Regions from separate parts of the Nonomuraea sp. NPDC049750 genome, predicted to be linked through region 3. Evidence: predicted binding sites of a transcription regulator. Region 3 holds the regulator's gene; each other region holds the start of a gene.
The links. The regulator LexA, encoded in region 3, represses DNA repair genes until DNA is damaged. The targets are predictions, from matches to a motif close to TCGAACANNTGTTCGA.
Positions count from the first base shown of each region.

Region 1: ruvC (crossover junction endodeoxyribonuclease RuvC) is a predicted target of LexA. The motif match lies at 2,016-2,031, and genes of this name have one in related genera.
Region 2: AB0J16_RS40220 (alpha-ketoglutarate-dependent dioxygenase AlkB) is a predicted target of LexA. The motif match lies at 1,520-1,535, and genes of this name have one in related genera.

Region 1 is NZ_JBFANB010000014.1:61,497-64,764, forward strand. Features, by position in the region: gene ruvB (Holliday junction branch migration DNA helicase RuvB) at 1-741, opposite strand, end outside; gene ruvA (Holliday junction branch migration protein RuvA) at 758-1,363, opposite strand; gene ruvC (crossover junction endodeoxyribonuclease RuvC) at 1,360-1,995, opposite strand; gene AB0J16_RS31700 (GNAT family N-acetyltransferase) at 2,270-3,268, opposite strand, start outside.
Region 2 is NZ_JBFANB010000021.1:143,189-146,456, reverse strand. Features, by position in the region: gene AB0J16_RS40230 (phospholipase D family protein) at 1-167, shown strand, start outside; gene AB0J16_RS40225 (GNAT family protein) at 254-766, shown strand; gene AB0J16_RS40220 (alpha-ketoglutarate-dependent dioxygenase AlkB) at 883-1,497, opposite strand; gene AB0J16_RS40215 (CGNR zinc finger domain-containing protein) at 1,771-2,298, opposite strand; gene AB0J16_RS40210 (hypothetical protein) at 2,378-3,268, opposite strand, start outside.
Region 3 is NZ_JBFANB010000012.1:22,335-25,602, reverse strand. Features, by position in the region: gene AB0J16_RS28560 (hypothetical protein) at 1,234-1,488, shown strand; gene lexA (transcriptional repressor LexA) at 1,517-2,227, shown strand; gene AB0J16_RS28550 (aminotransferase class I/II-fold pyridoxal phosphate-dependent enzyme) at 3,050-3,268, shown strand, end outside.

The DNA.
Region 1 (3,268 bases), on a different contig from region 3:
GGCGATGTCGCGGTCGATGACGCCTTCCGTCCGCACGTCGGCGAAGTCGCGGACCCGGCGCAGCAGGCGGTTGGCGATGCGGGGCGTGCCGCGCGAGCGCCTGGCGATCTCGTGCGCCCCCTCGCCCGGCAGCGTCACCTCGAGCAGCCTGGCCGAGCGGTAGAGGACCCGCTCCAGCTCCTCGACCTCGTAGAAGTCCATGTGCGCGGTGAAGCCGAACCGGTCGCGCAGCGGCGCGGGCAGCAGACCGGCCCTAGTGGTGGCGCCGACCAGGGTGAACGGCGCGATGTCGAGCGGGATCGCGGTGGCCCCGGGGCCCTTGCCGACGATGATGTCGACCCGGAAGTCCTCCATCGCGAGGTAGAGCATCTCCTCCGCGGGCCGGGCCATTCGGTGGATCTCGTCGATGAACAGCACCTCGCCCTCGGCCAGCGTCGACAGGATGGCCGCGAGGTCACCGGCCCGCTCCAGGGCCGGCCCTGAGGTGATGCGGAGCGGAGCGCTCAACTCGGCTGCGATGATCATAGCCAGTGTCGTCTTGCCCAGACCCGGCGAACCACTCATCAGCACATGATCCGGCGGCCGATTGCGCCGCATGGCGCTCTCCAGCACCAGCGACAGCTGCTCCCGCACCCGCGCCTGGCCGATGAACTCGCTCAGCCGCTTGGGCCGCAGCGCCGCCTCGATCTGCAGCTCGTCGCCCTCGGCGTCGGGCGAGACGAGATCACGTTCAAGGCTCACGCCTGGACCTCCCCGCTCATCGCGCGCTGCTCAGCGTTCGCAGGGCGGCCTTGAGCAGGACGGCGATCTGCGGGTCGTCGCCCGCCTGCGGCTCGACCGCGGCGATGGCCTCGTCGGCGTCCTTTCCGGAGTAGCCCAGCCCGACCAGCCCCGAGTGGACCTGGTCGCGCCAGGCCGCCGCCCGCCGGTCGCCGTTGAGGGCCGCGTCGAGCGTCTCGTCGGGCGTGCCGAGCCGGTCCTTGAGCTCCAGCACGATGCGCTGGGCGCCCTTGGGGCCGATGCCCGGCACCTTGGTGAGCGCCTTGAGGTCGGCGGAGGCCACGGCGACGCGCAGCGCGTTGGGCGTGTGGACGGCGAGCATGGCCAGCGCCACCTTGGGGCCGACGCCACTGGCCGTCTGGAGCAACTCGAAGACGGTGCGCTCGTCGGCGGTGGCGAAGCCGAAGAGGGTGAGCGACTCCTCCCGGACCACCAGCGACGTGGCCAGCCGCGCCTCCTCGCCCACCCTGAGCGCGGCGAGGGTGGCGGGTGTGCAGTGGGTGAGGATGCCGACCCCGCCGACCTCGATCACCGCGCCGTAGGGGGTGATCGCCGTCACCTGCCCGGCCACGGACGCGATCACAGCGCCACGTCCTTCCCTGTCGGACGGCCCTCTGCCATACGGCTCAGGGACGTGCGGTCCTCTGTCGCGCGGCTCTGGGCCGTGCGGCCCTGTGTCGTACGGGGGGCCCGGGCCGTGCGGCTCTGGGCCCTTGCCACGGCCTCGGCCAGCTTGTGCTGGGCGCCGCCGCGCCACACGTGGCAGATGGCCAGGGCGAGCGCGTCGGCGGCGTCGGCGGGCTTGGGCATCTCGCTGAGCCGCAACAGGCGGGTCACCATGGCGCCGATCTGCTTCTTGTCGGCGGTGCCACTGCCGGTGATGGCCGCCTTGACCTCGGACGGGGTGTGGAGCGCGACGGGCAGGCCGCGCCTGGCCGCGCACAGGACCGCGATGCCCGCCGCCTGGGCGGTGCCCATGACCGTGCGGACGTTGTGCTGGCTGAACACCCGCTCGACCGCCACCGCGTCGGGACGCACCTCGTCGAGCCACTGCTCGATGCCGGCCTCGATGCCGACCAGCCGGGTGCCCAGCTCCTCGTCGGCGCCGGTGCGCACCACACCGACGGCCACCAAGGACAGCGGCGCGCCCGGCCGCCCCTCGACCGCGCCAAGGCCGCACCGGGTCAGCCCCGGATCGACGCCCATCACCCGCACCGGCCTGCCTCCCCGCGCCGCCGAACATCTGTTCGGCACGAGACTCTACCCCGGCTGACGTGCCCGCGCATCGGGAAACGCCCGCGAGCATGGGCCATCCGCCGGGAACGCCCGCGACCGTGCGCCAGCCCTCCGGAACGCCCGCGACCGTGCGCCAGCCCTCCGGAACGCCCGCGACCGTGCGCCAGCCCTCCGGAACGCCCGCGACCGTACGCCAGCCCTCCGGAACGCCCGCGACCGTACGACCGCCGGAGAGCGGACGTGGCTGGGGCGGTCAGAAGTAGTCCAGCATGTACGGCTTGGCGGCGAAGACGGTGTCCAGTAGCTCGTCGTAGCGCTCGTGCCCGGACATGAGGCCGCCGCGCCGCAGCGTGGCCGCCGGGATCCCGGCGTACAGCGCGGAGAGGCCGTTGATCGACAGCACCGCCCCGGACTCCCCCGAGTCCCCGAGCGGCGTGGCGGCCCCGGCCCCGCCGGAGAACTCCAGCCGCCAGCGCCCCGTGTTGCCCGCCCGCAGCCGGTCGGTCACCTCGACGACCGCCTCGCCCGCGACCGCGGCCGGGTATCCCCTGCGCTCCACGGCCGCCGCCACGTCGAGGACGCGGAACATCCACCGCACCTGCTTGATGGTCTCCGTGGACCGCTCACGCAGCAGCCACAGCACCGGGTCGTCGGGCGCGACGTTGGCGGTGACGTGCGCGGCCATCGACGACGCGCTGCCCACCAGCGACCACAGCGCCCTGGCGGTCTGCTCGGACTCGGCGACGAGGTTGTCGACCTCGATGTCCGGGCCGGCCCAGCGGTAAACGACGTAGCCGTCCGGCGCCAGATAGAGGAAGTCGTCCTCCTGGCCGAGCCACAGCGCCCAGGTGCGTTCGTCCCATGAGACGGGGCCGGAGGCGCGCGCGGCGCCGTGCGCCCGCCGCAGCACCGAGACCACCTCGGCCGCGTCGCCGGGACCCATCCTGCGCAGCTCGACCCGGCCGCTGGGCGGGATCGTCCGCAGCGACTCGGCCGGGAGCGTGACGCGGTGCTGCGCCCCCGCGTGCTCGTAGCCGGCCGAGCGGTAGAGCGGCGTGGTGGCCGGATAGAGCGCGGACACGGCGTCGCCGAACGCCACGGCCCGCTCCACGGTGGCCTGCATGAGCCGGCCACCGACCCCCTTGCCGCGATCCTCCGGGCTGACGGTGACGGCCGCGACCCCGGCCAAGGGCTGCGGCTTGCCGTGCCACCACTGGGTGAACGGGCGCAGCCGCGCGGTCGCGACCAGCCT
Region 2 (3,268 bases), on a different contig from region 3:
CCTGGCACGCCGGCGGCCGTAAGGGTCCGCGACCGCCGGGGCGGCTGCGACCGCATTCCTACCCCGAGCTCCCCCGGGTGCGCGGGCTGCTCGCCACGCCGCTCTACCGCCTGGCGGTCGATCCCGACGGGCGGCCTCCCGCGCTGCGGAGATCCAGGACTTTCTAGCGCTCGCCGCTGTCTTAAGGCCACCCTCCGTGATCACTCGGTGGCGCGCTCCCCTATCCTGTACGGCTCTGAGGAAGGGAACCCGAGTGAACGTGAGCCTGCGCCCGGTCCGTGCGGCGGACCTGGATGTGTTCGAGGAGAATCTGGGCAACTCGAAGGGGACCGGCGAGCAGCAGTGGTTCGGCCATCGCACCCTGCACGCGATGCGCGAGGAGTTCGCGGTGAGCGGGCTGCTGAGCCCCGAGGGCGGCTATTTCACCATTGACGCCCGTGGTGAGGTGGCCGGGTGGATGCACTGGTTCCAGCGGCTCTGGGGTCCGCGGCACACCTCCTGGTGCTGGTCGCTGTCCATCGTGATCTTCCCGCGCCACCGCGGCAAGGGGGTCGGCAGCCGGGCGCACCGCGAGCTGGTGACGTACCTGTTCGACCACACCCGGGCCGAACGGATCGAGGCCATCACCGATGTCACCAACCTCGCCGAGCAGGGCGCGCTGGCCAACGCCGGGTTCGAACGTGAAGGCGTGATCCGCCGGGCCCAGTGGCGCGGCGGGAGCTGGCACGACCAGCTCCTGTATTCGGTGCTGCGGCCGGAGAAGTGATCACGCGAGCTCCCGCAGGCGGCGGTGCATTGTCGATCCTGCGCCAGTAGATCAAGCAGCACAATCAACCGCTCTGAGCCGAGGGGACGCCAGTCCGCCTAACGCCTTTCCGGCTCTCAGCGCACGCCGCGCGGCCTGAACTGGATGCTGATGCGCGGCCCGGTGGGGCGGGTGGTCTTGGGGATCGCGTGCTCCCACGTGCGCTGGCAGCTGCCGCCCATCACGATGAGGTCGCCGTGTCCCAGGTCGTGACGGATCGAGGCGCCGCCGCCCCGGGGGCGCAGCAGCAGCGGGCGCGGGGCGCCGACCGAGATGATCGCGACCATGGTGTCCTCGCTGCCGCCCCTGCCCAGGGTGTCGCCGTGCCAGGCCACGCTGTCGCGGCCGTCGCGGTAGAAGCAGAGCCCGGCCGTGCGGAACGGCTCCCCGAGCTCCTTGGCATAGCGCTCGTTGAGCGCGCGCAGGGCGTCGTCGAGCGCCGGGTCGGGCAGCGGCTCGTCCTCGTCGTAGAAGGCGAGCAGCCGCGGCACGTCGACGACTTTGTCGTACATCCGGCGTCGTTCGGCCCGCCACGGCACCACCTCGCACAGCCGGGAGAACAGCGCGTCGGCCTCCGCCAGCCAGCCGGGCCCGAAGTCGATCCACGCCCCGCGCTCCAGAGGCGTCCGGCGGATCGCCGAGCCGACGAGCTCGTCGGCTCCCAGCAGAGAAGCTTGGAAAACAGCCGTCATGGCATCAAGTGTAGGCGATCGTTCAAACATTCATTCGATTAGGTCCGCAGACCGGCTGCGCCCGGCCGTGACGGCCGGGCGCGCGGCTCGTCGTCCCACCCGCCCGGTCTGTACGGCACGCAGCCCGTACAGACCGGGGCGGCCACGCAGGCCGCCGATCCCCACGGGTCCAGTATCGGGCATCCCCGCCCGTCACGCCTGTTACCACGCTGCCCGTTGGCGCCCGTTACCCGATATGTCGGCTATCGACGCCGCCGCTTGCCGCCGTGTCGGTCAGGTGCGGCCGCGGTGGGCGGCTACGCGTTCGCGGGTGGCGCAGCGGGTGCTGCAGTAGCGCCGCGGGCTGCCGCCCCCCAGGTCCAGGTACGGCCGGCGGCAGGCGGCCGAGGCGCACAGCCCGCCCGGCATTCGCTGGTGATCGGCCAGCAGGACGGCCAGCGCCAGGGCCGAGGAGGCCAGGAACCACTCCCCCCACGGCGCGTAGTCGTCGCCGTCCACGTGCAGGTGCCACGGGGTCGTGTCCCCGTGGTTCGTCAGGCGGGGCGCCCGCGCGGCCGTCGCCAGAAGATCGTTCAGCCGGGCGGCCGCCAGGTCGGGGCCGGCGGCGGCGAAGACGGCGACCAGCCGCTCCGCCGCGGCCCGCATCGCCGCCAGGTCGGCCTCGCCCAGGTCCAGGTCGCCGGTTTCGCCGTGGTCGCGCAGCACCCGCGCGACGGACTCCGCCGACGGCTCCTCGTGCAGCAGCGCGACGCACAGGGCCACGGCCCGGGCCGCCATCGCTTTGGTCGAGTGAACCGCCACGCCAGCAGCGTATGCCCGCGGACACGGAAACGGCGGGGCTCCCCCAGCCCCGCCGTACCGCGTCGAACCTGACGAGAGCTCAGCCGCCGCAGGCCGCGAAGACGTAGCTGTCCTTCAGGAGCGAATAGTGGTCCCGGACCTTGACGGCCCCGGTTTCGGTGTCGATCTGGACGATCGTCATCTTGTTCGCCTTGCCGTCGGGGTACTGCACGAGGTGCAGCGTCACCTGCCGTTCGCCGGTCCAGTCGATCATGTTGAGGTCGCCGGCCGGCAGCTTGACCTTCCGCTTGGCGATGACCTGGTCGCTCTGCATGTCGTACAGGACGAGCCGGGACTTGGCGCCGCCCATGACGACGTTCGCGGTCGTCCGGCCGTCGGCCGCGAGAGCCGACGGGGAGTTCGCGGCGACGATCTGCGGCGGCGTGGCCCGGTACAACTGCTCGCCGGACTCGCTGTAGGCGATCAGGTCCGTGACGGACTCGTCGGCGGAGACCTCGGTCAGCAGTTCGCCGCCGTCGGCGCTGAAGCCGAGCAGCGTCTGCCGGCCGGGCGTCGAGCCGAGCAGGGCGCCGGTGGCCGTGTCGAAGATCCGCGTCTTCACCGCCTTGTCGGTGGCGAAGACGGCCGCGAGCCGGCCGCCGTCGTCGGAGAGCTGGAACGTCACGTCGTACTGGGCCACGCGCGGCAGCGCGTCCTTGGCGAAGACCTTCACCCCGCCCCCCATGGTCCGTACGGCCAGCCGCCCGGACTTGGTGAAGTACGCGACGCGCCGGCCGTTACCGCTGACGGCGATGGGCGCGACCTGGGTGTGCGACGACTTGCCGTTCGCCTCGCGGGCGATGGTCTCGGCGTCGGGCAGGGAGCCCTTCTCCCCGCTGTGCATCATCAGCCGCCACTCACCGCACGGCCGCTGCTCGCCCTTGACCGTGCAGCCCTTGATCGAGGCGTAGCGGATGCCGTCGTGGTGGTC
Region 3 (3,268 bases):
CGGGACCGGCCCTCGGACTGGCCAACCGATTCCTGAGACCGGCCCTCGATCCGGCGACCCACCCGACGCGACCGCCCCTCCGACCGGATCACAGCTTCCCGAGGCCGAAGCTCCGGCCGGCCCCCGGGCCGACTCTCTGCCTCACGAAACCGAGCGCCCGCGTCGCGGAGAGGGCCCTCCGCGCGGCCGTCGCCTGCCCGAAGCGACGAGTTCCCGGACTCCACCAATCGCCCGACTTCCGCCGAGCCTGCGGGCTCCACTGGGCGCCCGGCCGCGCCCGTGGGTCGCACACCTCCATCAGGCGGCGGTGTGTCGTCGGCGTCAGGGCGTGGCGCGGGCACCAGCCACAGGAGCGGTCTCCCCTGTGCCGCAGCCCGACGGCTGAGAGGCCCCCTGCCAGCCGATCCGCCCCCGGCACGTACGCTGCCTCCCCCCGGACGGCCACCGCTGCCGTATTCGGGACGCCCTCCGCCCCCGCGCGCAGGCCGCGTACCGCCTTCCCTGCCGAAACGGCCTCCGTCTCCACCCTCGCGAATGCTCCCGCCCCCAGCCCGCAGACGACCCGCGCTCCCAGTTCCGGAGCGAGCCCCGCCCGCTATCCCAAGACGGCCTTCTGGCCCCGGGGCAGCGGACCCCGGACCTGCCAACCCCGGACCCCCGGATCCCGAACCGGCCGATCCCGCATCAACGGACGGCGAACCAGCAGACCCCGAACCACCGGACGCCAGCCCAACAGAAGCCGAACCGGCGGAACCCCGACCGGCGGAACCCCGACCGCCAGCTCCCGGACCGGCGGAGCCCGAACCGACGAGCCCCGAACCGACGAGCCCCGGACCAACAGACCCCGGACCAACAGACCCCGGACCGCCAGACCCCGAGCCGCCAGACCCCGGACCAACAGACGTCAGTCCAACAGGCCCCAGGCCGACCGACGCCGAACCGCCAGACCTCGGACCGGCCGATCCCGAATCGCTAGGCCCCGAATCGCCGGACGCCGAACCAGCGGATCCCGAACCAGCGGACACCGGTACAACCGACACGGCCGCCGGTCCAACCGACCCCGAACCGACGGACGCCGGAGCCCGGTTGTCGGAGTTGTCACGGGTATGCGGGCGTTCGCGATCTGACCGATTGGCGGAATCGCCACCCCGAGAACCGTCACCCCGGTCGTCACCCGTGTTATCGCCCCCTGCCACCGGTCGCCGGGTGGCGTCCGCCAGGAGGGTGAGTCGCTTGACGTCGTCGCTGGTCGCATCTGTGATGGTGGTCGCTCGCATGTGTGACCTCCCAGCCGTCCCGGCCCGAAAAAAAGACCCAATAAAGATCGGCAAATCGAACACGGTGTCGATCGAACTCCCGTACGATGTTGTACACCACGCTGCCAACAATTTCGAGGAAGACTCGAACAATTGTTTGAAGATGATCTTCAACAGCGATACGGTCGCTGTGTGCGACACGAAGACCACGGACCGGGAGATTCGCCGGTGAGGCGGGCCACCGGGCGAGGAGGCAGATCATGAGCGATCGGGATGACACCAACGGGGTCAGTGACCTCGCGGTGCGTCGGCGTGACTCCCTGGGACTGACGCCCAGGCAACGCAAGATCCTCGAGGTGATTCGCGACTCGGTCCAACAGCGGGGCTACCCGCCGTCCATGCGCGAGATCGGCGAGGCCGTGCAGCTGACCAGCACGTCCAGCGTGTCGCACCAGCTGACGGCGTTGCAACGCAAGGGCTACCTGAGACGCGACCCTCATCGGCCGCGCGCTCTCGAGGTGCGTCTTCCCGGCGAGCCCGTGCTCTGGGTCGATCCCGACGCCGCCAACGAGTCCGACTCCCCGGTGAGCAGGCCCACGGCCGCCTATGTGCCGCTGGTCGGCCGGATCGCCGCCGGTGGGCCGATCCTCGCCGAGGAGAGCGTCGAAGACGTCTTCGCCCTGCCCAAGCAACTGGTCGGCGAAGGCACCCTCTTCCTCCTGCAGGTCGCCGGTGATTCGATGATCGACGCCGCCATCGCCGACGGCGACTGGGTCGTCGTCCGCCAGCAGCCGGTCGCGGAGAGCGGTGACATCGTGGCGGCCATGATCGAGGGCGAGGCTACGGTGAAGACGTTCAAGCGCAAGGACGGCCACGTCTGGCTGGTGCCACACAACGCCAACTACGACCCGATCCCCGGCGACGAGGCCAGCGTCCTGGGCAAGGTCGTAGCGGTCCTCCGCCGCCTCTGACTCCACACAGGTTTCCGGGCGCATGACAGGGTCATGCGCCCGGAAAACCGTACGTGTGTCTTACGAGTGGCCACGACCATACGGGTGGCTGATGGGTGGCCATGGATCGTATCGGGTGGCTACTGGGCATCTCCTGTACGGGCGTAGGTACGGACCGTACAGACGGCTAGCGGGTATCGACCGTGCGGGTGTCCAATGGGCATCAGTCGCGCGGATGGCTGACGGGTACGGCAGGAAGGCACCGCTCCTGTGATCCACGAGTGGTTGGTGTGGTTTCGCCACCAGCCACCTTGTGGGCCTGCCACATCGACGGGCCTTCGAGCATTTCGGCGCGAACGGACCGACCGAAGGCGAGACCGTCTGACCGGCCAGATGTGCCGACGATGAGACGGACTGATCAGTGAGACGGGTCGCCCGTGAGACCGGGCCGCCCGGCGAGATGGGCCGACTCCGAGATCAGGCTGGGCGTAAGACCGGGTTGACCGGTGAAGGGCCGACGATGAGACGGACTGATCAGTGAGACGGGCCGCCCGTGAGACTGGGCCGCCCGGCGAGATGGGCAGGTCGGCGCGAGATTGGGCCCGGTGAGACGGGCCGACGGTGCAATGAGCTGGCCATGAGACGGGCCAGCCGCCGTGAGACGGGCCGACCAAGCCAACCGTGAAACCGTGCCAACCGGACAAATGGGCTGGCCGTAAGGCCGGGCCGACCGTGAGACGAGATGGCTGTGAGACAGGTCGCCTGTAAGGCAGGGGTGGCCGTAAGACCGGGCTGATCGTGAGACGGGGTGGCCAGGATCAAGGTGGTTTTTAGAATGGCCGCGTGACCGACACAAAGCGGGCAGAAGACCTCAAGGCAACACACGACGGATTCAAGTGGGCCAACGCCGCTCCCGGCGTCATCCCCGCCTGGATCGCCGACATGGACCTCCCCACCGCCCCAGAAGTCGTCAACGCCCTCCAACGGCGGGCCCACGGTGACCTCGGCTACCCCACCTGGCTGGACAGTCCCCGCTGCGGCCCCCTGGCTGAGGCGTTCGTT